Hymenobacter tibetensis: one gene and its partner. The main gene of each other region encodes a partner of the protein of the gene in region 2 in a complex. Links are inferred from orthologs where the notes say so. Each region holds a gene or a part of one and is shown on either strand. Other genes may lie near its edges. The genes, in order: tsaD and tsaE.

Evidence for each region.
Region 1: the proteins of tsaE (region 2) and tsaD are in contact, whole or in part, in a crystal structure (PDB 6N9A), measured with the Thermotoga maritima proteins. The link is inferred for Hymenobacter tibetensis from one-to-one orthologs. Residues at the interface, in WP_004082108.1 of Thermotoga maritima: Leu37, Gly38, Lys46, Lys57, Val59, Lys60, Ser61, Thr63, Phe64, Thr65, Leu66, Met67, Val69, Pro71, Tyr82, Arg83, Leu84, Asp86, Asp88, Phe89, Asp93, Ile128, Asp130, Glu131, Arg134; in WP_004082750.1 of Thermotoga maritima: Cys10, Asp11, Arg49, His50, Leu82, Gly84, Gly135, Gly136, Glu154, Thr155, Leu156, Asp157, Asp158, Ser159, Glu162, Asp165, Lys166, Arg169, Leu170, Tyr175, Lys213, Thr214, Leu217, Tyr218, Gln221, Arg222, Asn324.

What each region holds. Positions count from the first base shown.
Region 1 is NZ_CP094669.1:4,233,896-4,249,903, forward strand. Bases 4,556-7,473 are described here. They hold tsaD (tRNA (adenosine(37)-N6)-threonylcarbamoyltransferase complex transferase subunit TsaD), read right to left. Parts: upstream 6,563-7,473; coding sequence 5,549-6,562; downstream 4,556-5,548. Other genes in these bases: MTX78_RS17000 (ArsI/CadI family heavy metal resistance metalloenzyme), read left to right, coding at 4,556-4,922; MTX78_RS17005 (arsenate reductase ArsC), read left to right, coding at 5,030-5,461; MTX78_RS17015 (DUF6138 family protein), read right to left, coding at 6,672-7,473. In the rest of the region: MTX78_RS16970 (glycoside hydrolase family 3 C-terminal domain-containing protein), read right to left, coding at 1-729; MTX78_RS16975 (HNH endonuclease), read right to left, coding at 1,244-1,741; MTX78_RS16980 (C40 family peptidase), read right to left, coding at 1,930-2,733; SsrA-binding protein SmpB, read right to left, coding at 2,906-3,379; MTX78_RS16990 (thioesterase family protein), read right to left, coding at 3,419-3,820; MTX78_RS16995 (ArsR/SmtB family transcription factor), read left to right, coding at 3,963-4,310; more of MTX78_RS17000, read left to right, coding at 4,341-4,555; more of MTX78_RS17015, read right to left, coding at 7,474-8,027; MTX78_RS17020 (translocation/assembly module TamB domain-containing protein), read left to right, coding at 8,475-13,025; MTX78_RS17025 (cell division protein FtsX), read left to right, coding at 13,328-14,221; MTX78_RS17030 (DUF3098 domain-containing protein), read left to right, coding at 14,323-14,637; MTX78_RS17035 (undecaprenyl-diphosphate phosphatase), read left to right, coding at 14,688-15,554; tRNA pseudouridine(55) synthase TruB, read left to right, coding at 15,563-16,008.
Region 2 is NZ_CP094669.1:2,536,884-2,552,730, reverse strand. Bases 7,717-10,473 are described here. They hold tsaE (tRNA (adenosine(37)-N6)-threonylcarbamoyltransferase complex ATPase subunit type 1 TsaE), read right to left. Parts: upstream 9,433-10,473; coding sequence 9,001-9,432; downstream 7,717-9,000. Other genes in these bases: MTX78_RS10110 (pyridoxal phosphate-dependent aminotransferase), read left to right, coding at 9,613-10,473; MTX78_RS10120 (alanine dehydrogenase), read right to left, coding at 7,717-8,905. Also shown: MTX78_RS10160 (hypothetical protein), read right to left, coding at 1-62; MTX78_RS10155 (IS1/IS1595 family N-terminal zinc-binding domain-containing protein), read right to left, coding at 213-635; MTX78_RS10150 (hypothetical protein), read left to right, coding at 1,088-1,327; MTX78_RS10145 (DUF2490 domain-containing protein), read right to left, coding at 1,311-2,093; MTX78_RS10140 (M28 family peptidase), read right to left, coding at 2,181-3,017; MTX78_RS10135 (ATP-binding protein), read left to right, coding at 3,468-5,552; MTX78_RS10130 (flavin reductase family protein), read left to right, coding at 5,751-6,662; MTX78_RS10125 (alpha-1,2-fucosyltransferase), read right to left, coding at 6,754-7,467; more of MTX78_RS10120, read right to left, coding at 7,679-7,716; more of MTX78_RS10110, read left to right, coding at 10,474-10,869; MTX78_RS10105 (outer membrane beta-barrel protein), read left to right, coding at 11,176-13,620; MTX78_RS10100 (tRNA1(Val) (adenine(37)-N6)-methyltransferase), read left to right, coding at 13,718-14,434; MTX78_RS10095 (ATP-binding cassette domain-containing protein), read right to left, coding at 14,510-15,211; MTX78_RS10090 (hypothetical protein), read right to left, coding at 15,204-15,847. UniProt on the Escherichia coli protein: Required for the formation of a threonylcarbamoyl group on adenosine at position 37 (t(6)A37) in tRNAs that read codons beginning with adenine.

The DNA of each region.
Region 1 (16,008 bases), 1.7 Mb from region 2 along the record:
GGCGTCCACAATCAGGTCGCGGAACGCAGGCAGGTAGGTATCCCACAGGTCATAGTCGCTGATTTTGGCGTTGAACTCGTGGCGCGAAGGTTCAGGACCGCTGTGCACGGCAAAATGCTTGGCGCAGGCCGTAATTTTCAAATACTTCGGGTCGTCGCCCTGAAATCCTTTCACCAGCGCCGACCCCAACTGACCTGTCAGATAAGGATCCTCCCCGTAGGTCTCCTGGCCCCTACCCCACCGCGGGTCGCGGAAGATGTTGATGTTTGGGGTCCAGAACGTGAGGCCTTGGTAGATGCCTCGCTCTCCGCGCCGCACATACTCCTGGTGCACCGCTCGGGCTTCGTCGGACGTGATGGTGGCCATTTGCAGCATGGCGTCTTTGTCGAAGGTAGCAGCCATGCCAATTGCCTGTGGGAAAACCGTCGTTTTCATGCTGGTGCGGGCCACGCCATGCAGCGCCTCGTTCCACCAGTTGTACGCCGGAATGCCCAGCCGATCAACGGCCGGCGAGCCATTCAGCATCTGTGATACTTTTTCCGGCAAGGTCAGTCGCCCCACTAGGTCATCTACCCGCTGATCAATGGGCAGATCAGGATTGCGGAAAGGCATGTCCTCTGGTTTGCTGCTTGCCACTTTCTGGGTGGCATTGGCACTACTCTTCTGACTCACGTTCAACAGGCCACCTACTAGGGCCGCTAACGACAGGATGATGATGGGTTTCTTCATTCTTGGGGAATTGACTGCAACCGGTCCTTACGACTGGCCTATAGAACGCTCGGAAAAGCCCTAAAGTAAAAGCCGTGCAATCGTTTCTGAGATAAACCTAAGCGGGTAGAGCAGAAATAAAATATCTAATCGATTGCGGTATGTGCTCTCCCGAAACTTCGCTCCAAACAGCACCTAAAGCACGTGGCATTGCTCCTGCTGAACGGCTCATATTGATTCTATACTTGCCAGCTCATCCTTCCTCTTAACCGTGGCCTATTTGAGGGTGAGGTACGCTCATAAAAAATCCCCGTTTCCAGTGGAACGGGGATTCATGAAGCTGTTCGCAACGAGGTTGGGGGAATGAAGGACGCTACACCGCTGAATTGCTGCGGGCACCACTTACACCCTAGGTGCAGACTACAGATACAGGAGCTTCCATCCGAGGAAGAGCCTACAGCTGTAGTCTGCCGCTAAACGTGCTTACAAGGAAAACTATAAAGCCACAAAAAAGCCGGCAAGCAATGCTTCCGGCTTAGTTGGTTAGATAGGCGTGCCAATTATGGTCGATGGTACCGGCACTCAGCTTGAGGAAACCAGACAAGGTGGGTTTCTTCGGCTGCTGTCTTATCGTAAGGCCGGCCTCCTGTGGGGTACGGTGCCCTTTGGCATGGTTGCACCGGGAGCAAGCCGTAAGCAAGTTACCCCAACTGGAATCACCGCCGCGCGAGCGAGGCAACACGTGGTCGAGGGTTAGGTTTTTGGTGGAGCCGCAATATTGACACTCGAAATGGTCACGCTTCATGATGTTGTGGCGGCTTAGGGCAATGCCCTTGTACGGCACACGCACGTAGCGCTGCAATCGGATGATGCTGGGCTTGGGATACGACTTGCTAACAGTTCGTAGCACGCCGTTTTCCGAGTTGGCAATCATCTCGGCCTTCTCTAAAAACAGTAAAACAAATGCCTTCTGCACACTGCACAGCGTGATGGCTGTGTAATCGCCATTCAGAACTAGGACTTTTTGATCCATACGCTTAAGTAAGAGTAATCATCAGGTACAGCGAAAGCTAGATGATTCTAAGCGTATTAACAATAGCCAGAAACTTTAGTTTCTATTTGCTCGTGGGCAGGCAAAGATTGTTTTTTAGTGGGTGTTGCCGCATTTAGAACCAGCCTACTTGAGGCCTGAATGCCCTCAGCACTACGCGCTAACCGCTCTTATTCGGTTAGCAGGCGCTTGATCAGGCGCAGCTTGTGGGTGTACTTCTGCCGGTCGCGGTTGAAGATGCCATTGTGGTCGAGAGGGTCGATGCGTACTTCGCCGCTGGCATGGATGATTTGCTGGTCGTCAAGTAGTAACCCAACGTGTACTATGTTGCCTTCCGCGTTGTCAAAGAAAGCCAAGTCGCCGGGCTGGGTTTGGGCCACGAAGTGCACCGTTTGGCCGTGGTTGATCTGCTGGCGCGCATCGCGGGGGAGCTGCACCCCAATGAGGCCGTAGAGTTGCTGCATCAATCCAGAGCAGTCGATGCCAAACAAACTTTTGCCACCCCATAGGTAGGGCGCTTTCAGGTACACGAGCGCCATTTTCTGAAGCAGGCGCAGGCGAGCATCAAGGGGCCCGTGCGGCCCGTGCCCGTTTTGGGGGTTGGTGGCAGCGCCGTTGTAGAATAGCTGCCGCTCCCCGAGGCGCAACGTCATCCCATCGAAGAAAGGCAGCCGTGAACCGAGCTGCACCGGAATGCGGGTATCCGGGTCGCTTACGATTTGCACCACATCCAACGTACGCGGGTGGTCCTGGGCTTGCCAGGCGGCTAAGTAGTCGGTGGTTATGGAGGTATGTTGCTTCACATCCATCCAGCCCACGTACTGGTCGGCGGTAGTCCGGATCTGTATCCATTGTCCCTGCGCTAACAGGATGGAGTAGCACTCGCCAAAGACTAATTGGGTAACAATTTCGGCTTTGTCCGTAGGTTCGGCGCGTACCGGCACAACGCTCAGTGCGCAGATTCCGTGTTCCAAGGTGGTAATATGGTGAGGTGGTGAACTGGTGAGTTTGCTGTTCGACTTCCGCATACTGCGCGGCTGAAACGTCTAACGCACTAGTTCATTTCAATTATAAGCGTATAAAGTGGTCGGGCAATCTAGCAGCAAAGAACGTCAAACTCACTGTTTCACCATCTCACTCGTTCATTTAATAGTCCCGGGCGCGGTCTAGCTCACGCTTCTGGTCTTTTTCTTTGATGCTGTCCCGCTTATCGAACAGCTTCTTGCCTTTGGCTAGCGCAATTTCCAGCTTGGCAAACCCCCGGTCGTTAACGAACATCCGGATGGGAATGATGGTGAGGCCTTGCTCCTGATTTTTGTTGGCCAGTTGGTTTAGCTCACGCTTGTTGAGCAGCAGTTTGCGCGGGCGGGTTGGCTCGTGGTTGTTGTAGGTGCCAGCGGTGTACTTGGCAATGGTCAGGCCATGCACCCACAGGCTGCCGTCGGGTTGGAACACGCAGAAACCGTCTTGAATCTGCACGCTACCATCCCGAATGCTTTTGATTTCGGTGCCTTGCAGCATGATGCCCGCATCATACTTCGCTAAGAAAGCATATTCGTAGGAGGCGCGGCGGTTCAGGATGTTTACGCGCTTGGGGGTATCTTCTTTTTTACTCACGATGGGTCGGGTATTTTGTCTGGCCGTGGGCAGGCCGCGGAACTAGGAAGTCTTGCGTAGTGCGTTGAAGCGCGCATGTAGCTTAGCACTATCTACGATGCGCTGGCCGGTACGGCCGGTAGCTACTAGCCGCTCGCCTACATACGCTTTTACGTGGCAAGTCAATTCAGCGCCTTTCAACTCATCAAAAATAGCTTGAATTTCCACGGTTTCTCCTTCGAAGGCCGGTGCGTGGTGTTCCACCAAGAGCATCGTGCCAATGCCGGCCTCTCCTTCTTCCAGCATCAGGTCCACAAACTGCCGACTGCTCCACTCCAGCGCCTGCCCCAACGCAAACGTGCTCAGCACCGGATGAATCAGCTTTCCGTTGAGTACGGCAAAATCCTGCGCTGTAACTACAAACGAGTACGTCTGAACATCCCCAGGCTGGAAAAGCAATTTCATGGTTTGAATAAGGTAGACAGATAGTAAGGTAGTTGTTGGCAGCCTTGGCCAACGTCAACGTAGAGTTGGCACTTAAAAAATAGCAAATGAAGTAAGCACATTTTATTTTATGTCGTATGTTTACGTCATACATCATTGCTATATGACCTACGCCAAAACCGCAGTCTTTACTGACGAGCAACAGCAACTTGCTCGCGTGGCAAAGGCCCTTGCACACCCGGCTCGGGTGGCCATCATTCAACTACTGGCTTCCAAGAAAACTTGCATTTCCGGTGACATTGCGGCCGAGTTGCCTCTCTCTCGCACGACGGTTTCACAGCATTTGCAAGAGTTGAAAGCCCTAGGATTGATTCGGGGCGAAATTGATGGACTTACCGTCTGCTACTGCCTCAACACCGAGTTGCTTCGCCAAGTGCAGCAGCAATTCAGTGCCTTTTTCACCGAGGCCATGGCTGTTGAAGCCTGCTCGCCTGGTACTACTTGCTGCTAATTCGTTTTCCTACCCTACGTCTCTTTACTTATGGAACCTGCTGTTTTCCCCCGGATGCACGTCTCGCTGTACGTCTCCGACCTAACCGCCACAGTTAATTTCTACACTGCTTTCTTTGGCCAGCCCGCTGCCAAAATCCGCCGCGGCTACGCCAAATACGTGTTGGATAAGCCTTCCTTAATTATCTCTTTCGTCGAGAATCCGGAACGCGTGGCAAGCAACTTCGGGCACCTTGGCTTTCAGGTGGAGACTGTGGAAGAAATGGAGCAACGATTGGCTGTTGCGCACAAGTTCGGCTTGGTTGCTCGAGAAGAAATGGGTACTAGCTGCTGCTACGCCAAACAAGACAAATTCTGGGTCAACGACCCCGACGGTGTGGAATGGGAAGTATATTACTTCCACGCCGATGCCGAGTTCAATGACCCACGCTATCAGCAAGAGTACGACCAAGCCGACGCAAGCAACACCCAATGCTGCATTGCCCCAACCGCCAAGGCGCAACCAGCTACACTAAACGTACTAGATACTGCGCCAATGGCTTTTCCGCTAACAGCGGCTACTCCGGTTATAGCGCCTGCCACTGCGTGTGCTCCTGGCGGCGGATGCTGCTAGCTGAGTTTCACATTTTTCAGGTAATCACTGGCCGGATTAGCGCGGCTGGCAGGGTGGTACTCTTGTAGCCACGTCTGGCTACTCGCATAGCTTTAGTTTTCAAGTCGATGTCCACTACCTCAAATATCCTGGTGCTCTGCACCGGTAATTCCTGTCGTAGCCAATTGCTACACGGCTACCTCCAGCAACAACTCGCAGGCCGGGCTACCGTGTACAGCGCAGGGGTGGAAGTCCATGGCCTCAACCCCAGGGCAGTACAGGTGATGGCCGAGGATGGCGTGAATATCTCTCACCACACCAGCAACCACGTAGACGAGTACTCGGCTGTACCGTTTGATTTCGTGCTCACTGTCTGTGACCACGCCAACGAAGTGTGCCCCGCCTTTCCTTCATCCGCGCAAAAACTGCATCACAACTTCCCCGACCCCGCCAAAGCAACGGGCACTGAAGAAGAAGTGATGCAGGAATTCCGCTCAGTCCGCGACCAGGTGAAAGACTATGCTCGTGACTTTGTACGGGCGCAATTTGCCACCACCTAACCGAATTGAAACACCCTCCGGCTTCTCCCTTCTTGTCAGTGCTCTGGCCCAGACCGGCTACTATTCATTGGCCGGTTCAGACCTATGCTACGAACCAGAAGTTAGTTTTAGCCGTGGGTCGGAGCTAACGAGTTGATTGGCGAAGTCGCCGGCTTGGTATTGAAACTGCGCCGTCATGGCCACCATGCCCGCGTTGTCGGTGCAGAACTGGAAGTCGGGAATAAACACTTGCCAGTTTTGGCTGGCCGCTTCATCGTGCAGGGCCTGGCGTAGGCCGGAGTTAGCAGCCACCCCACCGGCTAAGGCTATCTGGGTGAGGTGATGGTCGGCGGCGGCGCGACGAAGCTGCCGCAGCAACGTTTGAATGATGGTATACTGGATGCTGGCGCAGAGGTCGGGCAGGTTGTCTTGGATGAACGCAGGGTCTTTGGCCGTTTGCTGGCGCAGGAAATACATAACGGCCGTTTTCAAGCCGCTGAAGCTGAAATCGTAGCCCGGCATGGTCCCGATGGGAAACGGAAAGCGCGTGGGGTTGCCCTGACGGGCCAGCTTGTCGAGGTGCGGCCCGCCGGGATACGGCAGACCGAGAAGCTTCGCCGTTTTGTCGAACGCTTCTCCCGCGGCATCGTCAATAGTTTGGCCGATGATTTCCATATCCAGCGCGCCGCGCACAATCACCAGTTGGGTATGCCCCCCACTGACCGTCAGACACAGAAACGGAAATTCGGGTCGCGGTTCCTCAATGAAATGCGCCAGGATATGCGCCCGCATGTGATTGACGGCGATGAGTGGCTTGCCCAGGGCCAGAGCAAAGGTTTTGGCAAACATGCCGCCTACCAGCAAGGAACCGAGCAAGCCTGGCCCCTGCGTAAAGGCCACGGCATCCAGGTCTTGCTTAGCAACGCCGGCTTTGTGCAACGCAGCCGTCACAACTGGAATCAGATGTTGCTGGTGGGCACGCGAGGCTAATTCGGGCACCACACCGCCGTATTGCTCGTGGACTTGCTGCGTGGCCACCACGTTGGAGCGGATTTCACCGTCTACCATGACGGCAGCGGAAGTATCGTCGCAAGAGGATTCGATGGCGAGAATGGTAGGCATACAGAGAAAAGTAAATTGAAGCAGGCACTGGAGGCACTACTCGTTGCAAAGGCGGTTTGCGCGGCAAGTTGTAATCAGAACAGACAACGGCTAAATGTTGTAGCAGCGGCTACTCACTTTCTATTTCTATTTTCTCGAACAGCTCGGCATAGAGTGGGCGCAACGTCTCACCGACGCTGCTCAACAGTTTGGGGTATTTGTGTACGGGGCCAAAAATGGCATGCAGCACCGATTCCCACAGGTAATCTGCCACTTCCTCGCCGTCCTCGTTTTCAAGATAGTCTACTAGATACTGCGCGAAAGTAGCTTTGAAAGTTAGCAGCATTGTTAGTTTCTCCGCGTCCTGAAATTGCTCGGCAAACAACTTATAGTGCTTATGCTCCTGCGTCGATAACAGGCAGCTCATGAAAACAGGCAGGCTTTCCTGAGTAATGACAAATTTCTCGACGAAGGCGGGTGTGAATTTCACTTGTATTTCCTGGTGTTCTTTGTCCACGGTCTTCATGTACTGCTTCACCAACCCGAAGTACGCGTCGCTTGTCAGGCCCAAGGCAAACACGGCGAAGGTGGATGGCATAGCACATTCTTCGCTGTCGATGTTAGTGTACCATTCGTTGGTCCTCATGGCGAGGTGAGCATACTCCACCAGTAGCGGATGCACGCTCTCGTAGCTCACGGCATTGGCAAACAACGCGTGTACACCCTTCTTTGGCAGCCCTTTGATAGGCAGCCAAGCTTTCTGCTTGCTGCTGAACTCGATGGAATAGCTCCTAGGAAAACTGGTTTGCAGCAGTCGATTGATGAAGTGAAAAACCCGCTGGTAGCTTTCGGCCACTTCTTCTTTCACCGTTACCTTGATAGTGCCAAAGGCATCGTTAGCAACGCAGCTCACGTAGCCGTCTTTGTACTCGGTTAGCTCTTTGGGTAGTTCGCCACTACCAAACTTCTTCAGCTTGGCCACCTCATCCGACCCCAAATCAGTGGCCATTTGAAAATACCGATTTGCCATTACGCTGGCATAACTCGGGCCGTACTTGAGGTGGCAAACTGCCAAATAACACATGAACTTTATATGGTCGGGAGAAGCCGTAGTAGGATCTGCATCAGGCCTAAGCTTTAACAGTACAACTCTGGTCCATTTATCGCCTTCATTCTCGTTATAGAAGAAAGGCTTTTTGATAGTGGCTTCTACCCATTTATCGAGCGGAAAATAAATACCATTGAACCCTTTCTTGTCGATCTTCCGAAGCTTTTCAAAAAACTCAACGGCTCTTTCCAACACAAAAGGTTGTTGCTGAAGAAAGTATTTTATCAACGGACTATCCAAGCAGTTCTCCTCACCGGGCACTTGGTAAGGAAATGGATAGATCTTGGCAGGCTTGCAGGTCTGAGCAAATACGGCTTCCACATATTTATCCAGCACAGCTTCGTTTCCCTCTACTTCGGTGATGTAGTCGATGTTCATAATGGATAGCTCTCGTCGGTCTGTACCTGGTGCTTTTGCCAATGTATAGCACGCAAACCTAACCTATCTAGAAATACAGGTTAGCCGCTAATACCGTTCTGCTTCACTACGTATTCGCTTGTTGAAGCGCTTTTCCTGTTGGGCCTATGCGGGTGGCCGGCTGCAAGAAGAAGACTGTTGTTTCTTTTGCGTGGCAGGAGGTTTCTGCCAAACAACAGGACTCAGGAACAAGTAGCCCGACAGACGGAATTTCCCATAAAGTTCGTTTAAAAGCTTAAACTGATTGCGCTGAATGCCGTCTGAAGCTTAACCAATGGCTGCGTGGTATCGTTCTTGCCACAGCGGTAGCGCAACCATCGGGCTCTACCGCGCAACGGTTAACCCTGTATCTTCGCCTTTTCCGCTCTGCTTTAGCCTGTTTCGCCCGTGCCCCGTTTCCTCTCTGTTATGCTAAAAGTGCTGCTAGCGTTGGTGCTGGTGGTGATAGTGGCAGTGGTGGGGGCGTTGGTAGCGTTGCGCATCCCGAGCGTCCAGACGCGGCTAGCCCAGCAGGCGGCCGACATCCTGACCGACAAGTTAGGCCAGAAGGTGGTGGTGGGCCGGGTAGACATCCGCCCGTTTTCGCGGGTGTTGCTCCAAGGGGTGCAAGTGCTGGACCGGCGCGGAGGTGAGTTGTTTAATATTGGCCGGGCCGATGCGTCTATCAGCCTATTCAGTGTCTTCGACCCGTCGCACCTGCACGTGAGCAACCTCACGCTGGAAGAACCGCGCTTTGCGCTGGTAACCTATAAAGACCAGCCCGATTCCACCAATCTGTCGCAGTTTCTGAGCGCCGTTAGGCGGCTGGTGGGGCCTTCCGATACCACCAAAGTCAGTAAGCCCTTCGACTTCAAGATTGGCACCGTGAGCTTGCGCAACGGCCGCTTCATTCTCGACAACGAGAACACGCCCCGCGCCGAGTACTATGGCCGCTCCATGGACTATGCCCACATGCGGCTCGACAGCATTTACGCCGATGTATCGGAAATCTGGCTGCGCGGCGACACCATTCACACTCAAATCAACGGCCTGCGGACCGTGGACACGCCCTCCGGCACCCGCCTACGGGAGCTAACGGCCAACATGACCTACGCCGCCAAGTTTTGGGAGTTTTCGAGCTTGAACTTGCGCGTGGGCAGCAGCCGAATCCACGATTACATCCGATTCGAGTACGCGCACTTCCTCAACTTCACCGACTTCAATGACTCGGTGCGGGTGGTGGCGCGGCTACAGCCCTCGCGCCTCTACTCCGACGACATTGCCCAGTTTGCCCCCCAACAGTCGGTGCGCGACTTAAAGGAAACCGTGCTTTTGTCGGGGGAGGCTACCGGCTACGTTCGGGACTTCCATACCAAGAATCTGGACATCCGTTACGGCAAGAACACGCACGTGGTGGGCAATATTGGGGTGGAAGGGCTTCCCAATTTCAAGGAAAGCTTCGTGGAAATGAAGCTACAACCCTCCGTGGTTGATGGGCGCGACATCCGGCGCTACATTCCGGCCTCGGGCTGGCCGTACGTGCAGCGGCTGGGCGTGGTGCAGCTGAAAGGGCAGTTCCTGGGCTTTTATAACGACTTCGTAGCCAATGGCAGTTTTGATACGGCACTCGGTTCGGTGGTGTCCGACGTCAATCTGAAGTTCAAGACCGACCCGCGCTTCTCATCTTATGAAGGCGACATCCAAACCACCAATTTTCAACTAGGCAAGCTGCTAGGACAAGAGAAGACGGTGCGCGACGTTACGATGAGCGGGCGGGTGCAGGGCGTCGGGTTCACGCCGGAAGGTGCCCGCCTGACGGCCCGGGCCACGGTGCAGCGTATCTGGCTGAACGGCTACCGCTACCGCAACATCACCACCGACGGGCGCTTCAGCCGCGAGTCGTTTACAGGCCGCATTGCTGCCAACGACCCCAGCCTCCAATTCGATGCCACCGGCACGGTGGATCTGAATAAAGCCACGCAAGCGTTTGATGTGCGGGCTCGGGTGCGTCGGGCCGACTTGCGCGCCTTGGGTTTAACCAAGCAAAGCGTAACGGTAGCTACCACTGCCGACGTGAAGTTCCGGGGGTTGCGCCTCGACGATTTACTGGGCCGCATTATTCTGCGCAACACACGCCTTGGCTACGCGGGCCGCACCGTAGCGCTGGATACGTTTGATGTAATCAGTGCACGCACCGCCGGGCAACGCCAACTCACGGTCCGTTCCGAAGCGCTTAACCTGATAGCCACCGGCAACTTCAACTACACCGAAGTGATTCGAAGCTCCCAGGTGCTGCTTACGGAATACGCTTTGAATTTCGAGAGCAACGACGCTGCTATTGCCACCTACTACCGCCGCAAGCGCCAGGTGCCGATTCGGGAATACGCTATTGCACTGGACTTGTATCTGAAGAAGCCTAATCCAGCATTGCAGCTGTTCATGCCGGGCCTAAAGATTTCCAACTACTCGCGTATTGATGGTTCATTCCGCAACGGCCAAACCTCTATTTTCCAGCTTGGCGGCAGTTTCGACACTCTCCAGATTGACAGCATCCGCACCTACCGCACAGCTTTCGATTTCACCACCTCCAAGCTGCCGTACCAGCCCGAGGTGTTGGCGCAGGCCAGCATCACCTCAGAGCGCCAAGTACTCCCGGCCCTAGGCAAGACCGAGCGGTTCTACGTGGAGGGCGTGTGGGACCAGGAGCGCATCAACTTCTCGACTGCACTTATCCAGTCCAATTCCACCAACCGGGCCCAGATAAACGGCGCCCTGTCGTTTCTACCCGATGCAGTGCAGGTGGTGTTCCGGCAGTCGGGCGTGAACTTGTTAGGCAAGGATTGGACTATTGCGCAAGACAATGCCGTGGTATTCTCCAACAAGGGCCGAGAAATTGACATTCAGAATCTGACGCTCAGCAATGGCCTCCAAAGCATTAGTGCACAAGGCTTTGTTTCGCAGGATGCCAGCAAGGAGCTGAAACTGCTGGTGAAGGACATGGAGCTAGCAACGCTTAACTCCCTCACCAACCAAAACATGACCGGCCGCGTGAATGCCGAAGGCACGCTAAGCGGCGTGTATGGCCCGCTGGCTATCAACTCCACCCTCACGGTGGATTCGCTGAAGCTGGATAATGTACTGATTGGCGACGTGACGGGGAAAAGCAGCTGGGACAACAACGCCGAGCAGATCCTGGTGGACATGGATGTGCTTCGCAACGGTGCGCGGGCCGTGCGCGTGGCCGGCACCATTGCCCCTAACCACCCCACCGACCAGCTCAACCTAACCGGCGTGCTGGATAATGCCCCCGTTAAGCTGGCCGAGCCTTTCCTTAAAACCATATTCCGTGACCTGGGTGGCACGGCCGAAGGCACGCTACGGCTAGCCGGCCGTTTCGACGGGCCGCACCTGACCGGAACGCTAGATGTAAAGGAGGGCCAGCTCACCTTTATTTATTTAAATACCACCTACACGTTCTCTGACCGGATTCGGTTTGCCGAGGACCGGATTGCGCTCCGCGACATTCGGATGCGTGACCCGCTGGGCAATGCTGGCACCATCACCGGCGACATTCTGCACGACGGATTTAAGAATATGCGGCTGGACCTAGATGCTTCGTTTCGCAAGCTACTGGTGCTCAATACCACCCGCAAAGACAACCAGCTGTACTTCGGCACGGCCTACGCCACCGGCACGGCCCGCGTCGATGGTCCTTCCAACAATCTCGTGGTGAACGTGCAAGCCCGCTCCGACCCTGGCACACGCCTCTCCTTGCCGCTTGACAACGCAGCCAAGGCCGAGCAGGCCAGCTATATCCGCTTCGTGAACCGCAACTTGCTCGACACGGCCCGCACACCCGTGCCCATCGGGGTGCAGGAGAAGATAGACCTTTCGGGTATCCGGCTGAACATGAACCTGGAGGTGACCCCCGATGCTTACGTCGAGATTCTGCTCGATGAAAGCACGGGCGACGTTATCCGGGGAACGGCGGCTGGGCGGCTGCGCCTGAACATTGATACGCGCGGCGACTTCAATATGAGTGGGCAAATTGAGATTGTGCGAGGCGCTTACAATTTCACGTTGCAGGGCCTTGTTAACAAGGAGTTTGTGGTGCGGCCCGGCGGCACCATTGTCTGGAACGGCGACCCGCTGGCCGGCGAGATGAACGTGACGGCAGCCTACACGCAACGTACGTCGCTGGCGCCGGCGCTGCCTGGCAATACGGCGGTAGTGCCCGTCACGGCGGTCATGAACCTGACGGGGCCACTGTTGCTGCCGGCTATCAAGCTAAACCTGGAGTTCAATGACATTCCCTCGTCACTGGAAGGCGACTTAGCGCCGTTTCTGTCGTCGCTGCGCAACGACGAGCAGGAGCTAAACCGACAAGTATTTAGCTTGGTAGTGTTCCGGCAACTGGCACAGGTAGGCTCGTTGTCGTCGGTTACTTCGTTCCGGGGGCAAGACAACGCCTTGGGCAACAGCTTGGGGCAAATTATTTCCACGCAGCTCGGGGCTCTTACGTCGCAGCTAGACCCCAATCTGGAAATCAGCTTCAACTTCAGCGGCTTATCGGCCGAACAGCTTCAGGCCTTGCAGGTGCGCCTGAGCTATTCGTTCCTGAACGGCCGGCTGCGCGTTACGCGCGAAGGTGGCTTCAACAACGGTGGCGTGGTCACGACAGCCAATGGCACCACGTTGACTGGTGCCAACACGTCGGTTATCGGGGATTTGAGCTTGGAATATGCATTGCGAGCCGACGGTAAATTCCGAGCTAAGCTGCGGTACGAAACCACTCCCCGCGACTACAGTGGCCTCACCAACCAAAACCAGGCCCGGGCGGGCATCTCCCTGCTTCACACCGAGCAGTTCGATTCCATAACCGAGCTATTTGCCCGCAAACACCTGCGTCGCCGCGAAACCAACGCCCGCAAAGCCCGCGAAGTCCTAAACGTGGACGACGACCCACGGACCACCTTATAGGAAGTTATTACATGCTTTGTCGTTCCAATATTTCGCGCATCAAGCGGCGAGAGGAATCTGAGTGAAGCCGTTCAACAGCTAAATCCAGATTCCTCACGGCGCTTGATGCGCGAAATATTGGAATGACAAGGATTGCCACCTACGTGGTCATACGAAACTACAATACACCCGCTGACAGGGTGCCGCCATGTCCGCTCGCGGCAGCACGCTGGTCTTTCTGAGAGAGGCAGGCTTTGTTAATGATTGTTAATCATTGCCTCAACTTCTCCTCTAGTCATTCTTACGCTTACCTTTGCCTTTCTATGCCCCCAACCCGTCCGACTCGTAAGAAAAAGCTTGGCAGCTACCCGCACACCATGGTAGTGTTCAGTATTACGCTGGCGTTGCTGGTCATTGGGTTGTTTGGGCTGCTCCTGATTCATGCGCATAAGCTTTCCAACCTGGTGAAGGAAAACATTGAGATGCAAGTATATCTGGAGCGCGACTTGCCCCCAACTGAGCTACTGCGCCTGCAACAAGACTTTTCGCGCAAGCCCTACATTGCCCTCCGTGACCAGAAGCCGCAAGTGCGCTTCTTATCGAAGGAGGAAGGAGCCAAACAGTTTATCGACCAAACCGGCGAGGACTTCAAAACCTTCCTGGGCGACAACCCGCTGCGTGACGCCTACATTCTGAAAATCAAGTCGGAATACTCTGACTCGCTGCAAATGGGCCGCATCGAGCGAGAACTGAAGGCTGAACCAGGCGTGCACGAGGTACAGTATGTGCAGAGCCTCATCAGCTCCATCAACCAGAATGTGCGTAAGCTCAGTTTAGTGCTGCTTGGCTTCGCGGTGGTGCTCACTATTGTCGTGACGGTGCTCATCAACAATACCATTAAGCTGGCGTTGTTCTCACAGCGTTTCCTTATTAGGAGCATGCAGCTGGTGGGAGCCACCTCGTTCTTTATTCAGCGGCCTTTCTTGCGGCGCGCCACCTGGCAGGGTTTGGTAAGCGGCGTTCTGGCGGCTTTGCTGCTGCTGGCGCTGCTCCAATACGCCTACCTACAAGTGGCCGACCTGCGTATTCTGCGCGACGACCGGCTTATTGGGGTGCTGCTGCTGGTGATGGTGGGCCTGGGTTGCGGTATTGGTTTTCTTAGCTCTTACCGCGCCGTACGTAAATACCTGGGCATGTCGCTGGATGATCTGTACTAACCCTTCACTTGAAACGCGAATTCAACCTGCGGAAGAGCCCGAGCCGTTGCGCTGCCATCCGCTTCCGCCTGTCCGCATCTGTTCTTTCCTAACTTGCTTTTATGGAACCTACACAACAGCCTCGCTTTGCCTTCGGGACGCGTAACTACCGCCTGATGTTTATTGGACTAGCCGTGCTGGCGGCAGGCTTCATCACGATGACGTTGGACTCCGCTGACTATGGCGAAGGGTTCTTGGGCATCACCCTAGGTCCTATTTTGCTGATTATTGGGTTCATTATCGAGTTTTGGGCCATTATGGCGAAGCCTCACGGCTATGCACCCGTCGCCAATGACGCTACCACCCGCGAAACTCTCGCTCAGCAGCCCGCCCCTGCTGCGCCTCCCGTCACCGCTCCCAGCTACAAGCGCCCGTAGTTGCTCACCCCCGAAGCGCCAGCTTCGCGTATGGTGCGCCTGCCCCTGACATGCCACGTCAAGGACACGTGCGCACGCCCATTTTCTACGAGACACGAAGCTGGCGCTTCGAGCTACACTCCTTGCATATGAATTACTGGCACGCGCTGCTATTGGCCATTGTTGAAGGCTTAACGGAATTTTTGCCGGTTTCCAGTACCGGACACATGGTTATCGTAGCCAATCTGCTCGGCATTGGGCAGTTGCCATTCACCGAAACCTATATCACCTCCATTCAACTAGGGGCCATTCTATCGGTGGTAGCGCTTTACTGGCGCCGGTTTCTGCAAAGCGTAGATTTCTATGTGAAGCTGATTGTGGCATTTTTGCCGTTCGGCGTTCTAGGCTTCCTGCTGAAAGACGTTATCGAAGAATTATTGAAGAGTGTAACCGTTGTGGCGATTTCGCTGGTAGTTGGCGGCATTATTCTGCTGTTCGTGGACCGTTGGTTTTCCAGTCCGCGCAAGGAAGTGACCACGCCTAGCACCATGCAAGCGCTTAAAATCGGGCTGTTTCAGTGTATCGCTCTGATTCCGGGCGTGTCGCGTTCGGCGGCTACCATCATTGGTGGCTTGGCCCAAGGGTTCGACCGGCGCTCGGCCGCCGACTTCTCGTTCCTGCTGGCCGTGCCCACCATGTTCGTTATCACGGCCTACCAGCTCTACAAAACCTACAAGGTGAGTGCGCCTGGTGCCGACGACATGAAGCTGCTTTTGTTTGGCAACGTCATAGCCTTTGCGGTGGGATTGTTGGCGGTGAAGTCGTTCGTGAACTTTGTATCGCGCTTTGGCTTCCGGGCGTTTGGCCTTTACCGCATCATTGTGGGCGTTATTATTTTGGTAATGATTGGGTTGGGCATTGATTTGAAGCTGATCTAGCCCTTGGTGTGCCGCTTGGCCTTGCCTGGCTGATGCAGCTACCGCTCCTACCTCATAACACAGAAAACAACACCAACATGACAGAGGCCACCTTTCCTCCTTTTGATTTCGAAGCCGGTGAAGTGCTGCTGCTTGATAAGCCCCTTACCTGGACTTCCTTTGATGTGGTACGCAAAGTCAAGAATACGCTGCGCATCAACAAAATAGGGCATGCTGGCACCCTCGACCCATTGGCTACCGGGTTGCTGATCCTCTGCACCGGGAAGAAGACCAAGCAAATCGATCTGATTCAGGCGCAGGAGAAAGAGTACACCGGCACCTTCCGCCTAGGCCAGACCACGCCTAGCTTCGACCTGGAAACTCCCGTTGATGCAGAATTGCCTTTCGAGCATGTAGCAGAAGCTGCCATACGGGCTGCTACGGCGCCGTTCACCGGGCTTATCGAGCAGACGCC
Region 2 (15,847 bases):
GCCGAAGCTCCGGCAGTAGTCAGCAGCGCACTAAGTGCCAGCGCGTAACGGGCGTTTTGCATAGAGGATGGTGGAAGTGGTACGGTGGGAATCGGAGGAGCTCTGTCAGGGAAGAGCGGCAACTCCTATCCTCCCCTTTCAGCTCAACCAAATAGCAAAACCTTCCGCCACATGTCACGCCCCTGCTATACTTCTGTTAACCTCTATAGCTGCTACCCTTGCCGAAACCGTTCCCACCGGATCATCATGTATTTGTCGCCCAACTCAGTCACCACTAGCCCGGCTCCTTTCAGGTTGTTTGTATTCTGGAAATACTCCGTCAACTCTTTCTGGTTGAGTATTTTATACGTTGGATGATATTCTGTCTGGCGGGGAGCTTTCATGCCGTACTTTTTCACCCAGTTCATCACGCTCACGTGGCTAACCCCCAGCAACCGCTCAATCTCACGGTAGCTTACGCCTTCCACGTATAGCTGTAGTGCTTTGATGACGTAATAGGAATTAATCTCCTTGCCTGCCTTGGCTACCGAGAAGTGATACCCACAATTCTTGCACTTATAGCGTTGTCTGCCGCCTACCACTCCACTTTTGGTAGCTTCCTTGGATTCGCACTTTGGGCATGTAAGTTGTGACATAGCGAGGTAAGTGAGGACTTACACTAAGACTATAGGTAATTAGTAAATATATACTAAGTTAGCAAACATATAGACTTATTTCAACAATGAAGTTACTTCTGATGAAGAAGCCATGGGGTACGAAAAGACTATTGCGCCGACTTGAAAAGGAAAGTCTCTATATCAAGCAGTTGAATACCAACGCACTACTCCGAACGCAGTATACATACCGTAAGCTCGGACTTGGTCCTTGGCATACCCCTTTCGTTGTTGTTCCTGTTGCCGTGCGGCAGCAGGCCCTGCATATGTTACTGGCTACGTTCAGGCAATGGCATCAGGCGCTGATAGCGCAGCCCAAAAAGTTCTACCTAGCAATTTGGCTGTTTGAAAGGGACTTCGCGCACTCCTCACAAGTAGTGGCTGCCGTAGGAAAGAGGATCAAGCGGTACCCGCATCTAGTTACAGCATGCGACTTGGCTTTCCTATTGCCAGCTAAGTACCGGGAGTTGCCGGGAGCCGATCAACTGGAATGGCAGGCTTGCTATTGGAGTGACTGGTTCGAGCCAGAAGATTATCCTGCTGGCTGGCCAGCATGGATGCTACGTCGCCCGCACCACACCTACACCAACGACACAGGCCGAGAATTCTTCGTGGTCCAGACGGATCGAGTTTGGGTGGGGACGCTGCCGGCCCACGCTATTCCTCTCTCGTAGTAAAATCTAGGTCGTAGAGGATGTTCACTCGGAAGCCGTTATTGATTTCAAACACGGGCCGTCCACTGGCGGGGTCCGGCTCGGCGTGTTGCGTTACTTGGTTGAGGTAGTTGAGTTCGACCTTGGCTTTGCTGCTGAACTGGTAGCCCAGGCCACCAGAAATCCGGTTTTGGTTGAACACGTTGTTGCCCACATTGCGCCCGAAGCTGATAAACAACTCGTCGAAGGCATTGAGGTACCATTCCCCGTCGTCGATGGTGGGGCCTTGCAGCGGGAAGCTCCCCGCCAGTTGGTACCGGATTCGGTGCTGATACTCCCAGTCTTGCACGTTGCCGGTGCCTTCAGCGGCTCGTTGGCCCAGCCAGCGTTGTTCTAGGCGCAGGCGTTGCGAGAGTTGCAGGCGCCCTACTTCATCTGCCAGCGTTACGTCCTGATAGAGCCGCTGCTCGGGCTGGGGCTTGCCCACTACGGTAGGATAGCGGCCGTATTCGTGCGTTTGAAAGTAGGTGTACCCTCCGCTTACCGTCACCCGGTCCGTGAGCTTGTGCCCTACTCCTAGCCGTGCTAGGTGCTGCTGCTGCGTGCCTAGAAGCTTCACCCGCCGCAGCTGATATTCAGTATGGATTGTCCACCTCTTACTGACTTGGTGGTCGCCGGAGTACACCGTCCAGCCCAGGGCATTATGGTCAAGCAAGCGCGGCAGGGCTTGCCCAAATCCGGTGGCAGTTAGCAAATAAAGCCCAATTACGAGCGGCAATTTTATCATGAACTCGGGGAAGGAAGCGGCAGCAAATGATGCGCGCTTGGCTTCCCATACGCCACTCCGGACCTGTAGTTGGGCTTTCGTCTTACTTCAGGGATGGAGCAACACCGCCAACACAGCATCCACCGACAGTCCCAACCGGCGCATATCCAGCCGGTCGAGCGTATCAGTGGGCTCATGGTAGTGCTGATTACGGTAGAAGGCGGTGTCGGTGAGGAGCACTGCCGAGTAGTTGAACTGCCAATAGTTGAGGTGGTCGGAGAAGTCGATACCAGGCAGCCAGGCAGGTGCCTTGAACCGTTTTACGGGCAGTGCGGCCGCTGCCCGGTAGCGCCGAGCAAACTGCCGGCCGAAGCGCCCGTTGCCAAATTTCTGCGCGACGGTCACGTAGTTTCCCCGGCTACCAAAAATCAGCTTTAATGGGCTGAACGGATAGCGCTGGCTGCCTTTCCGGTCATCGTAATAGCCCAGCATTTCCAGCGCTATCATGCCTCGTACGGGCACTCCCGCCGCATGCAATGATTGGGCGTGAACGTAGCTACCCATGTGCGGAGTCCGAAAAAAAGGAGGCTCTTCCAACGTGTATGCCACCAAATCAATTCGGTAAGGCAGGCTTGGCTGCTGGCCTAACAGGCGGGCCAGCTCCAACAAAGCAGCTACGCCACTCCCGTTATCGTCGGTGCCGGGCTGCTCGCCGCATACATCATAATGCGCCCCAATAATGAGGCGGGGGCCGGCTTCGGGGCCGAAACTCCCAATCAGGTTGCGGTACAGTTGGCCTTTTACCTCATATGGCTGCTCAGCGGTACGTGCACCAGCCGCTTGCAATTGTTGCAAGATGTACTCGCCGGCCTGGTTGAGGCTGGCTGGGTGCAGGTAGTTACGGGGTTGCGGGGTGCCAACAAGCGTGAGCAAGTGACGGCGCAAACGCACGGTATCAGCACTAGAGGCAGACGGTTGCGCACACGCCCCAACAGCAGCCAACACGACAAGAACCAGAGAACAATAGAAACGCCAATACATAGAATAACGGTCATACAGAAAGCCACAAGATAGTGCGGTTCGCCGCTTCTACTAGCGCCTTTTGCTTTCTTGCTGCCTACTATAGGTAGCATGCGTAACTAACCACTTAGAGCACTAGGCCTCTCCCCTGCAATCTGCCACACGTTACGTACCAAGGCGTTAACCACTGCATGGGCACTCCAGAATTGTAGCCTTGCTCTCTTTCACGCATTACTGCCGAGATATTAGCTACTTTACGGGTATTTGTTGCCCGCCGCCTCCCCTACATCCCTCTTCCTGCCTTGCTTCTTTTAGAGGCAGAAGCTCCAGTGTAAAGACAGCTAAATAGCTTGTTTCCTATTCTTACCTTTCGGTATGATTTCACGATTACTTTTCTGGCTTCTGCTTGTACTGCCGGTTGTACGAGCGGTAGGCCAGAGCCCACAAACAGCAGCCTTAGAGCAGGAGTTAGCCCGGACCACCACCGACACCAGCCGGGTGCTGCTGTTAGCCAACCTGAGCGCAACCTACCGCTACTCCCATTTCGATTCGGTGCAGAAGTACGCCCAGCAGGGCTTGCGGCTTGCTCGGCGCATCGGCTACCACAAGGGCGAAGGCCGGTGCCTTTCACGGTTGGCCATCTTGTATTCCGAGCGTGGTAACCTACCCGAAGCGTTACGCCTGAATCTGCAGGCCCTACAGCTCAACCAGCAAAGCAACGACCTTGAAGGCAAGTCCCGCACCTTCAACCAAACAGGGCTGCTGTACTTTGCCCTCGACGATTTTCGACCTTCGCTGCACTATTATTTTCAAGCCCGCGCCATGTATCAGCAGGCCCGTGTCAATGATCCTTCGCAGCTAGCCAGCATTCTAACCAACATGGGTGCCAGCTACGAAGGGCTGGGCTTACTCGACTCGGCGTCCTACTACTTGCACCAGGCGTACGCGCTTGCTCGCACCCCACCTGCTGCAGGGTGGAGCTGCTGGGGCAACCCCCGGCCCTACATTCTGCGTGAAATAGGGCTGCTGCAAGCAGCGCGGGGTATGATGAACTCGGCTGTGCAGCATTATCACTTGAGTGCTCGGGCGGCGCTGCCTGAAAACGACTTACGATGCCGCTGCCGCGCTTTTCAGTACATGGCCGAGCTCTACTTCCGTCGGCACCAAGCTGATTCCAGCATTTTCTATGCCCGAAAATCATTGGCGGTGGGCCAGACGCTGCCTTTCATAGTGGGGGTGCTGCGCACCAGCACCCTACTGGCTGATGCCTTTCGGGCCCGCGGCCAAGACGATAGCACCTTGAAATACATGAGCATCATGCTCACCGCGCAGGATAGCTTGCACAATCCGCAGCGCATCAAACAGCTTGATGCCATTGGTTTCCAGGAGCAGCAGCGCTTGCAGCAACTGGAAGCCGAAAATGCTCAGTTCACGGCCACAGTCCGTACGTACGTGCTATGGGTAGGCCTGGGCATTCTTCTTCTGATAGCTCTATTCTTGTGGCGCCACAACTGGCATCAACAGCGGGCCAACCAGCGCCTACAGCAGTTAAATCAGCAGATCGGTCAGCAGAAAGAAGAACTAACCAAACAACGAGACACGCTGGCTAGTATCGTCCAGCAACTGCGCACCACTCAGAGCCAGTTGGTACTGCGCGAGAAAATGGCTTCGTTAGGCGAATTGATGGCGGGTGTAGCGCACGAGCTCAAAAACCCGATGAGCAGCGTGAAAAACTTTGCGGCTATCAGCGTGGGGCTGTGTCAGGAATTGCGCGAAGAGTTAGCTAAAGTACCACTGCCCATTGATGATCAGCAGATTATCGATGATATGTTCCAGAACCTAAGCCAGTACCAGTCCAAGATTGTGCTGCACAGCAAGCAGGCAGAGGGCTTTGTGAGCAGCATGCTCGACTACTCCAGCACGGGTCCGGCTCAGCGCCAGGCCACCAACCTCAACGTGCTGGCCAACGAATACATGCGCCTCACCTACCACGACTTACGCATCAAAAACCGCCACTTCAACGCCGCCCTGTTTTCGCACCCCGACGAAACGCTCCCTGAAGTGTCGGTGGTTCGGCAAGAGTTGGGCCGGGTGTTGGTTAGCTTGTTCACTACTGCTTTCCACGGTGTGCATCAGCGCCAGCGCCAAGCCACTGATGAAGAATACGTACCCCAGATTACGCTTAGCACCCATCACCGTGGGGACCACGCCGAAATCAGGGTGCGCGACAATGGCCCTGGCATAGCCGAAGAAGGTATTGCCGACATCTTTCAGCGCTTTTTCACCACCAAACCCGACGGCGAAGGGCTTGGCCTTGGGTTATGGGTTAGCTATGATATCATCACGCGCAGCCACGGCGGCACACTGGAAGTCACCAGCCAGCCCGGCGAATACACCGAATTTATCATCACCTTACCCCTGCAAGGCAAGCCTCCTGTTCCCGCTGCCTGGACTAACTGATTTCCTCCTCAACTCTACGTCCAAACCAGTACCTGCTTTGCACTCAGAACTCCTCGGCCATCGAGCTATAGCTATCCATGCTGGCACGGCTTGCACAAGTATTGGCCAGACGGCGGTACGCCACCGTCCGGATTCGTAAGCAGCGTATTGCCTGCCGTTTCTGTTCCGTTTCACAACTAGTACCAGCTAGTAGCTTCTATGTCTTTTCGCACGATTACGCCAGGTACGTTACCGGGGCCGGAATGGCACCAATTTCTGCTAAGTGCCGTGGCACCCCGCCCCGTAGCGTTTGTAAGCACCGTTTCAGCGGCAGGTGAAGTGAATTTGAGCCCCTACTCGTTTTTCAACGTGTTCAGTTCCAATCCGCCCACGTTGATCTTCTCCCCCGCCAACCGCGTACGCGACAACACGCGGAAGCACACCCTCTTCAATGTGCGCGAGGTGGCTGAATGCGTGGTCAACATCTGCGACTATGCACTAGTCGAGCAAATGTCGTTGGCCAGCACCGAGTATGAGCGGGGGGTGAATGAATTTGTAAAAGCTGGCTTAACTGAACTGGCCTCCGACAAAGTGCGGCCGCCACGGGTGGCCGAGGCACCGGTTTCGCTAGAGTGCGTGGTCGAGCAGATTATTGCCATTGGCGACTCCAACGGCGGTGGCAACCTCGTGATTTGCCGGGTGGTACAGGCTCACTTCCGCGAGAGTATCCTGTTGGATTCCGGCCCCGGCATCGACCCGCATAAGTTCGACGCCGTGGCCCGCCTCGCCGGCGACTGGTACAGCCGCGTAACTCCGGAAAGCCTGTTCACGGTGCCTAAACCCAACCGCAACCAAGGCATCGGCATCGACCAACTACCCGAGCACATTCGCACATCGGATATCCTCACGGGCAATAACCTGGGCCGCCTAGGCAACATCGAACAGCAAGCCATACCCACGCCCGAGCAGGTGCAGGAGTTCAAGCAAAACCCGCTGGTTAGCGCCTTACTACAACAATACTTCGGCAACCCCACCGAGCAGCGGCAGCAACTTATGCAGCTTGGCAAGAAAATTTTGGAGGAAGGAAAGTTGCTGGAGGCGTGGAAGGTGTTTCTGCTCGCAAAGACTTAAATTCCCTCATGAACACTACTCCGCACACTAGGCAACACAAGCTACATTTCATGTAGCGTTGTTGACGGGCCTGCGCATCCCGCTGTGTAAGCTATGCCGTTATATAGGGTGCAGATATAAAATCATCCAGCCCTATGGTAGCAGTTGCATCCTGTATATGATAGTAAGGAACGCCCCCAATATAATTAGCCCAGCCTGAAAATGTACTTGGTGGACCAATTAGATAATCGCATTTTGACATCAAATATTGATCAGCTAAAGCAGAATTATTCGACATAGATACACAGCTTAACTGGCCCTTATAAAGTTCGATATCTAATTCTGGATCGTTACTAAACAGCAGAAATCTGTGAGGACGATTATGTGCAGATAAAATATCACGAAGCTGCAATAAGAAACGCAGATAAACTTCATCAGAAAAAAAGAATCGCCCATTTTCGTGGTCCTTATAATCACCTCTACGAATATGAACACCCACAACTACTTCACGTGGGTCTGCTTTTTTAAGATAAGTACTATCTAAGTATTGCTGGTCTACATTAGGCATAAAAAGCCATTTGTAAAACTCTTGGTACTTAGCAACCGTTTCGATACTTCTGAAAAACCAGCCATCACAAGACACTAGCTTATGCTTTAAGATAGTATCTTGATAATGGACATTCTGTCTTATATCTCGGAACTCAATATATTTAGTAAGTTTTAATTTATTTGCTATTTGTGGTAATTTTATATCCATGCATAAATCTATCATATGGCCACTAATAGACTTCTTTAAATTCGGATAATCACTAGTTAAATCATGCACAAATTTATTATAAAAATAGATTCCATTATTTCTACAGAACGAATCTAAATGAACATGTTGGAAAAGATTATTACTCCTCTGCCCATATGAGTTCAGCAAAATCAACATTACAAAACGTTTGTATAAGTAATTTCAATAGGAATGTTTTATCACTTTTATATTCCAGCTCGTCTCTCTCCGGAAATCAGCGCGCTGTATTAATCGAGCTGTATTAATTCCGTACGGCAATCATTAAGCTCAACTCCTTGTAGCGCATGTTGAAGCGCTTAGCAATAGTAGCGTTGGTGAGGGAGCCTTTGTACACGTATACGCCCGAGCGGAAATGCTCATTGGTGAACAACACCTCATTGATGCCGCCGTGCTGGCTGATTTCTTGCAGGATCGGGGTGAAAATGTTGCTTAACGCATTGGTTGCAGTGCGAGGCACGCGGCTGGCAATGTTGGGCACGCAATAATGAATAACGTCGTATTTGCGGAAGACCGGCTTGTTGTGCGTGGTCATCTCGCTGGTTTCGAAGCAGCCGCCTTGGTCAATGCTTACATCGATAATGACCGAACCGGGCGCCATGTTGGCCACCATGCTCTCGGGTACCATGAACGGCACGCGGCCTTCTTCGGCATTAAGGGCCCCAATCACTACGTCGGCGCGACGAATTTGCTGGCTAAGGGCAAAGGTGTCGAGGGTGCTGGTGTAGAGTTGGGTGCCAAGGTTCTGCTTGAGGCGGCGCAGCTTGTAGATGTGGTTGTCGAAGACCTTCACTTCGGCGCCCAGACCGGTGGCGGCCCGAGCCGCGTATTCGGCTACCGTACCGGCGCCCAAAATCACAACCTGCGACGGAGGGACACCAGTAATACCGCCCAAAATGATGCCTTTTCCTTCGTTGGAGCGGGCCAAATATTCCGCCGCAATCAGCATGACGGTGGAACCCGCAATTTCGCTCATGGCCCGTACGACCGGCCGCGCGCCGGAGGGGTCTTTGATCAACTCAAAGCTGATAGCATTCACCTTTTTTCGGGTGAGGGCCATGACGTATTCCGCCGTGAGCGTACCAAACTGCAACGCCGAAATTAGCGTCTGGTTAGCTTTTAAAAATTCGATTTCGTCTTGGGTAGGCGGGGCCACTTTCAGGATGAGGTCGGCTTCGTAGACCTCCTTCTGGGAGTAGGCAATGGTAGCCCCCGCTTCTGAATAGTCGTGGTCGGAGTATTTGCTAGGTTCCCCCGCACCGCTCTCCATCACTACTTCGTGGCCTTCCTCAATAAGATGCTTGACTGCCTCCGGCGTGAGGCAGATGCGGTTTTCCTGAAGCGAGGTCTCGCGCGGCAGCCCAATAAACAGCTTCCGCTTCCGTGTGTCCACGGCCAGCATTGATTCCTGGGTGAAATAAGCGCGGCTCGCAGCCAGAGACTCAAATCCGGGGGGTACTGCTTCGGGCATTTTATCGGTTAAAAATTGAGAATTAAAAATTAAAAATTGGGGGTATCATCCATCACAACCTCTGACTACAGCGCCGCACAGACAATTCGTAATTTCTAATTCGTAATCTTTAATTCTCTCGACTCATCGCCAGTGACGGTGAGTTGAATAAGGAGACGATTTGAGGGCAACAGCGGCTCGATACGGCTGGGCCACTCTATCAGGCAAAGATAGCCAGAATCAAAGTACTCCAACGCGCCAATGTCCTCGGCTTCGCGCGGATTGTTGAGGCGGTAGAAGTCGAAGTGATAGATGGGCTTGTTGTGAGCGTCGCGGTACTCGTTGACAAGGGCAAAAGTAGGACTGCTGACTTCCTCTTGCACGCCCAGTTCTTCGCACAAGGCTTTGATGAACGTTGTCTTGCCCGCGCCCATCTCGCCTTCAAAGCAAACGATAGAATACCCCCGGATGGCTTTGGCCACTTGCGCTGCAACAGCGGGTAATGCCCCTAGGCCAGGTACAGCAAATTCGAGCAACGGAGCAGACATGATACAGTGGGTGTTGAAGGCGCAAGTTTACGCAATGCCCGTTTCTTATGAGGGCACTCAGGCTGATTTGCTTGATAACTCCTACCCCACTTAGTAGTTGAAACAAGAACCGAAGCCCCGCACTTTCCTGTTGCTGTGCATACCAGGCTCTATATTTGGCCGACCAAAACACCTTTACTCATGCAAGTCTCGCGAATGGCAGGGAGCCTGATCGGCTCCGAAATCATCAAAATAGGCAACGAAGTAAACGACATGATTCGCAAGGGAGAGCAGATTTGCAACCTCACCATCGGCGACTTTGACCCAGCTTTTTACCCAATTCCGGCGGAACTACAGGCCGAAATCACCGACGCCTACCAGGCGGGCAACACCAATTATCCGCCCGCCAACGGCATGGCGGCACTGCGCGAAGCAGCTACCACGTTTACCAAACAGCGGTTGGGGCTGGAATATGCGCCCAACGATGTGCTAGTTGCTGGTGGCTCGCGGCCGCTTATATATGCCACGTACCTCGCCCTCATCGACCCCGGCGACCGAGTGGTGTTTCCGGTACCCAGTTGGAACAACAACCACTACTGCCATCTTTCCGGCGCCGAGCCAGTGATGGTAGAAACCCGGCCCGAAAACAACTTCATGCCCACGGCTGCCGAACTAGCTCCGCACTTGCCGGGTGCCACACTCCTAGCGTTGTGCTCCCCGCTCAACCCCACGGGCACGGTATTTTCGCGCGAGAACTTGCTGGAGATCTGCGACTTGGTAGTAGCTGAAAATCAGCGCCGCCAGCCCGGCGAGAAGCCGCTGTACCTGCTTTACGACCAGATTTACTGGATGCTGACCTTTGGTGATACCCAGCATTTCGACCCTGTTAACCTACGCCCTGAGCTACGCGACTACGTCGTCTATATCGATGGTATTTCGAAGTGCTTGGCTGCCACCGGGGTACGGGTAGGGTATGCATTTGGGCCAGCTGTGGTAATCGACAAAATGAAGTCCATTCTGGGCCATGTTGGGGCCTGGGCCCCGAAAGCAGAGCAGGTAGCCACTGCCAAATACCTGCCCCAAGCTGCGGCTGTCGATGATTTCACCACACAGTTCAAAGCCAAGCTTCAGCGCAGCCTTGATACCCTGCATGAAGGCTTGCAGGAGTTGAAAAGCCAGGGCCTGCCCGTTGATTCGATGGTGCCGATGGGAGCCATCTACCTGACTGCTCGGTTGGATGTATTAGGCAAAACTACCCCGGCCGGGCAGGTACTGGCAACCACCAAGGACCTGACTTTTTACCTCATCAACGAGGCCCGGTTGGCCCTGGTGCCATTCAGTGCCTTTGGTACTTCCGATACGTCGCCTTGGTTCCGGATGTCGGTTGGGGGAGCATCGTTTGAGTCTATTGAGGCTGCTTTACCACGGCTTCGGACGGCGTTGGAAGCCCTTCGTTAAGTCTCTGCTCCTTGTTCACGACAAGCCTCATCTAGTAGCTGGGTGGGGCTTGTTTTTCAAGAAAGCGGAAAAGAAGAATATAGGCCTAAAAGCCGCTTTTTTTGCGTTTCTTATCTGTTGCTACACCGTTTCAGTGATAATATGGCTATCTTTCCTCCACTTTTTCGGCTGTGTTGTTATTGATAATAGTACAGCTGAACCAGTACACTGCACTATATCTATTCCCTATTGAAGCACAGAGTTCTAGGTTTTGTGCTCTACCACACGCCCTTTGCACGCTCCGCTTTTCATTCAACGGAAGTGCCCATGCTTTTCGATTTCACTGGCTTGCCAGATAAGTTTTTACGTTTGCTGGTAGTGCTGTTGCTGCCAGTTTTGCCGCTAGCAGCTCAGGTACGTCCCGTGCCGGTAACGGGTGCTGTCTATACTAGCACTGGCACCGCAGTAGAGGGAGCCACCGTAACGCTACATCGGAGCGCGGATTCGGTGGCAGTGAAAACCGAATTCAGCGATGTGGAAGGCCGGTTTCAGTTGGAACCAACTGCGCTAGGCGTCTACCTGATATCGGTGGCGCAGTTGGGCTATACCCGCAGTTGGGCTGGCCCGGTGGATGTTTCTGCTCCAGTAGCGCCCCTGAAGCTTACACTGGCCCCGAGCGCCGTGCAGCTTAAAGAGGTAACCATAACGGCCCAGAAACCACTGTTTGAACGCCTGCCCGACCGCACTGTGGTGAATGTAGAGAGCAGCATTTTGTCGAGTGGCAACTCCGTGCTTAATGTACTCGAACGTGCCCCAGGAGTGGCAGTGGATGCCGGCGAAAATATCAGCTTACGGGGCCGCAAAGGCTTGCTCGTATTGCTTGATGGCAAGCGAGTGCCGCTAACTGGGGGGGAGCTAGCGAATTTGCTGCGCTCTTTACCGGCTGAGCAGGTCCGTAGCATCGAGCTTATTACCAACCCGTCGGCAAAGTATGATGCCCAGGGCACCGCTGGGGTTATTGCCATCAATCTCAAGAAAGACCAGCGCCAAGGCAACAATGGTAACGCTAACCTTAGCTATGGGCGCGGGAAATACGGCAAGCTGAGTTCAGGTGTGTCGTTCAATCATCAGCAGAAGGCACTGAATGTGTATGGCACCTATGCGTATACCAAGCGTAATGGCTTTCAAAATCTAGCCTTCGACCGGACGTATTACCAAGACGAAATAGTTACTTCACGCAGCACTCAATACAACAAACGCCGCCTAGATTTAGAATCGCATACTTGGCGGACGGGCCTTGATTATACGGTCGGTGAAAAGACGTCGGTGGGCGCTGTGCTGAGTGGCTTGGCAAGCCGCCTCCCCGTAGATGGCCAAAACTCATCTGTATTCTATGATGCTCTCGGCCAGGAAACGCTGCAATACACTTCCCGGACGATAAGCGAGCTTCAGACCCCTAATGTGGCTGGCAACCTAACATTCCGCCACACGTTTCGCCCCGATTCCAGCGGCACACCGGAACTGACGGCTGACGCCGATATAGCGCGCTTCGGTACTGACCGTGACTTGTCTTTGGCTACCGCCTTCCTTTCGCCGCAGCTGAGCCCACGCCTGCTCACGGGTGACCAGCAAGGAACACTCACCATTCAATCGGTGAAGGCGGATTATATACGGCCCCTGCCGAACGGTGTGCGGGCCGAGGCTGGCGTTAAAGCCAGTTGGGTGCGCTCCAACAACGACATTATCTTCTTTAATACGATTGACGACATCACCACGCTGGACGTCAACCAGTCGAATGGGTTTCGATATAAGGAAGATATCAAGGCAGCATACGTTAACCTGACGCGGACACGGCCTCGCCTAACAATAGCAGCGGGCTTGCGAGCCGAGCATACGCTGGCTATCGGCCGTCAAACCATCGGCAACGAGAATTTCGACCGCAATTATTTGCAGCTCTTCCCCAACTTAAGCGTGCGGCGTACCATTTCCGAAACTCATGAGATGGGTATTTCGCTGAGCCGCCGCCTGAATCGGCCCACCTACAACCAGTTCAATCCGTTCCGATTCTACGTTGACCCTACCTCCTACCGGGCCGGCAACCCGTATTTGCGGCCACAAACCAGCTACAATACTGAACTGACGCATACATTCCGTAAGCTTACTACGGGCCTCAGCTATGCGTATACCAGCAACCCGATTGTAGACGTGTATCAGCTTGATGCCAACAGCTTGGTACGACTGACGAACGCAAATTTGAGTGCCGAACATTATTACGCCTTCACGCTGGCGGCGCCCCTAACGCTCACCAAATGGTGGCAAGTGTACACTGATGCCGAATTGTTCTACATCTATTTCACTGGCAAATTCGAGGGGGCTACCACGCTGCCAGGCCGGGTAGGTGCCATTTTAAGCGCCAACAACTCGTTCACTATCACCAAGACGTGGTCGGCCGACTTAAACGCTACCTACAATTCCCGAGAGCAGTACGCCTTCCAGATTGTTCGCTCCCGTGGGCAAGTTGGTGTCGGCGTGCAAAAAACTCTGCTGGATGGCCGGGGTACCTTGCGCTTGAATGCCACCGACCTTTTCTACACGGCACCGGTGCGGTCCACTTCCCGCTACGTTCCGCTTGTTGAAAACCAACGCGCCACGCAGGACACCCGCGTCGTTACCGCGTCGTTTGCGTACCGGTTTGGCAGCAGCGAAGTGGCCCCCACTCGCAAACGCACTACGGCTGCAGAAGATGAGAAGCGCCGCGCTGCGGGGCAATAAGGTTGCCCGCTGGCATGGCGGTGAACAAATGGCGTGGTAGTAGTGGCTGCGCAAGTAGCGCTTTTCGCCTCAGCTGCTCTGGCGCCCACCTACCTCTATGGCCAACACCTATTTCCAGTTCAAACAGTTTCGGGTAGAGCAGGCGCAATGCGCCATGAAAGTCAGCACCGACGCCTGCGTGCTGGGCGCACTAGCCAACATAGCAGGTGCGCAACGCATCTTGGATATTGGTACGGGAACCGGCCTGCTGGCTTTGATGGCCGCTCAACGCAATCAGCAAGCACAAATAGAGGCGGTGGAAGTGGACGAAGACGCTGCAACTCAAGCGCAGGCCAACTTCGACGCTAGTCCTTGGGCTAGACGCCTGGTCGTACATCCACAGTCCCTAGCGGCCTTCGCGGCCACCAAGCCGGCTCTTTTCCACCACATCCTCTGCAATCCGCCCTTCTTTCGTTCCTCGTTGCGCCCGCCTGATGCTCGCCGGGCCACCGCCCGCCACACGGCTCCTGATACATTGTCGTTTGCGGAGCTAGCTGGTTTTGCAGCAAACTTTCTCGCCCCTGGCGGACACCTGACCGTGCTGCTGCCCCCGCCCGAAATGCAGCATTTCGAGTTGGAAGCTGCGCGCAGTGGTTTGTATCCGGCTGGTTGCGTGGTGTTACGGCACCGCGCCAACAGCAAGCTGCTACGCCACATTACCACCTTCGGACGGCAGCCAGTGCTTATGCCGCCGCAAGAGCTACTGGTGCGAGAAGGCGACGAGTACTCTCAGGCATTTCAGGCCTTACTAGGCCCATTTTACTTGGCCCTCTAAGAAAGTGTGTGACCTATTCTCTTTTGCTATCTACAGCGCTTTATCAGGCAGGCCATCAACGTGGTATTTACTAGCCTACTTATCGGGCAGCAGCATGCGCACGTGGGCTAGTTTTTCTTGGTAGAAACCATCCAATAAATCGTGCTGCACCTGTCCAAATTCGGCGGCGGTGTAGCGACGGCGCACGGTGTTGTCAGCCAGCACGGTGAGTTCGTCGCACAGTTCGGTAAGTGAGCCCAGCAGATGCGAGGTAAGCAAGATGCCCGTGCCTTGCTCCCGCAACCGCCGCAGAATCTCCATCAACAGCAGGTTGGTGTTTAAATCGAGGCCATTGAAAGGCTCGTCGAGAATTAGGTAGCGAAATGGTTGAATTAACAGTGCCAGCAGTGCCAGCTTCTTTTTCATGCCCGCCGAATATTCCTCGGCGTACTGGTTGAGGGGTAGTTCAAGGAGCTGGTTCCACGGTTCGAAATTCACTAGGGGGCGGCCGCGGGCTTGCAGCGTGAATTCCAGATACTCGCGGCCCGTGAGGCGCGGGTAGAAATATGGCTCGTAAGGCAACAGGCCGGTATTGGGCCGGATAGGCAGTCCTGTGGTTTCGTGCACGGTGCCGCGGTAGTCGGCGTGCAGGCCGTAGAGGCAGTGGAGGAGCGTCGTTTTGCCGGCGCCATTGGCTCCAACAAGGCCGTGCAATGTACCCGGACGTAGGGTGAGGCTGACATCGCGCAGCACTTCCTTGTCGCCAAACCGTTTGTGCAACTGGGATATTTCAATCATTGCGGAAAACAGAAAGTTGCTTGCGGCTTTTCCAAATCAGGCCAAAAAAGACAACGAACAGCAGCGCCGGATAAATAGGATGCCCAAAAAGCAAGTTGGCAACCAGCACTCCGCTCTGGGTTAGGCGCACCAGCAAGGCGTGCGGGTAGAATGCGTACCGCGCCAGCACCATCATGCCCAGCACCACCGCTCCCCAAAGCCACAGCACTGCCGCTCCGCCCCAACCGGCCTGGCTTAGGCCCATAAGCAAAACAAATGGCGCAGCTGTTGCCGAGTAATACAGCACCCCCAATGCCACGCGCCGCCGCAACCACGTCCCTGGCTGCCGCAGTGCGGGCAACAGCATAGTCCACGGCTCGGGCGTGGCATAAAACGACGACAGATACAGCACCCAAACGCCTAGCGCCAGGGCCGGAGCCAGCCCGTATTGTCGCCACCAACCCGCTACTACTACCAGCGTCAGCCACCCCAGCCAGGCTCCGGGCTGCCGGAAGCCACTCCCCCATTCAAACGCCTCACTGCGAAACATACTGCGCCTTTGCTGGGTCGTGGTTTGGGTGCGGGCGGGCGGAACCCAGGCGGCAAGCGGAGCCACGGCAATGGTAAGAAACCCCGCCCCCACTCGCCCAAAACCAA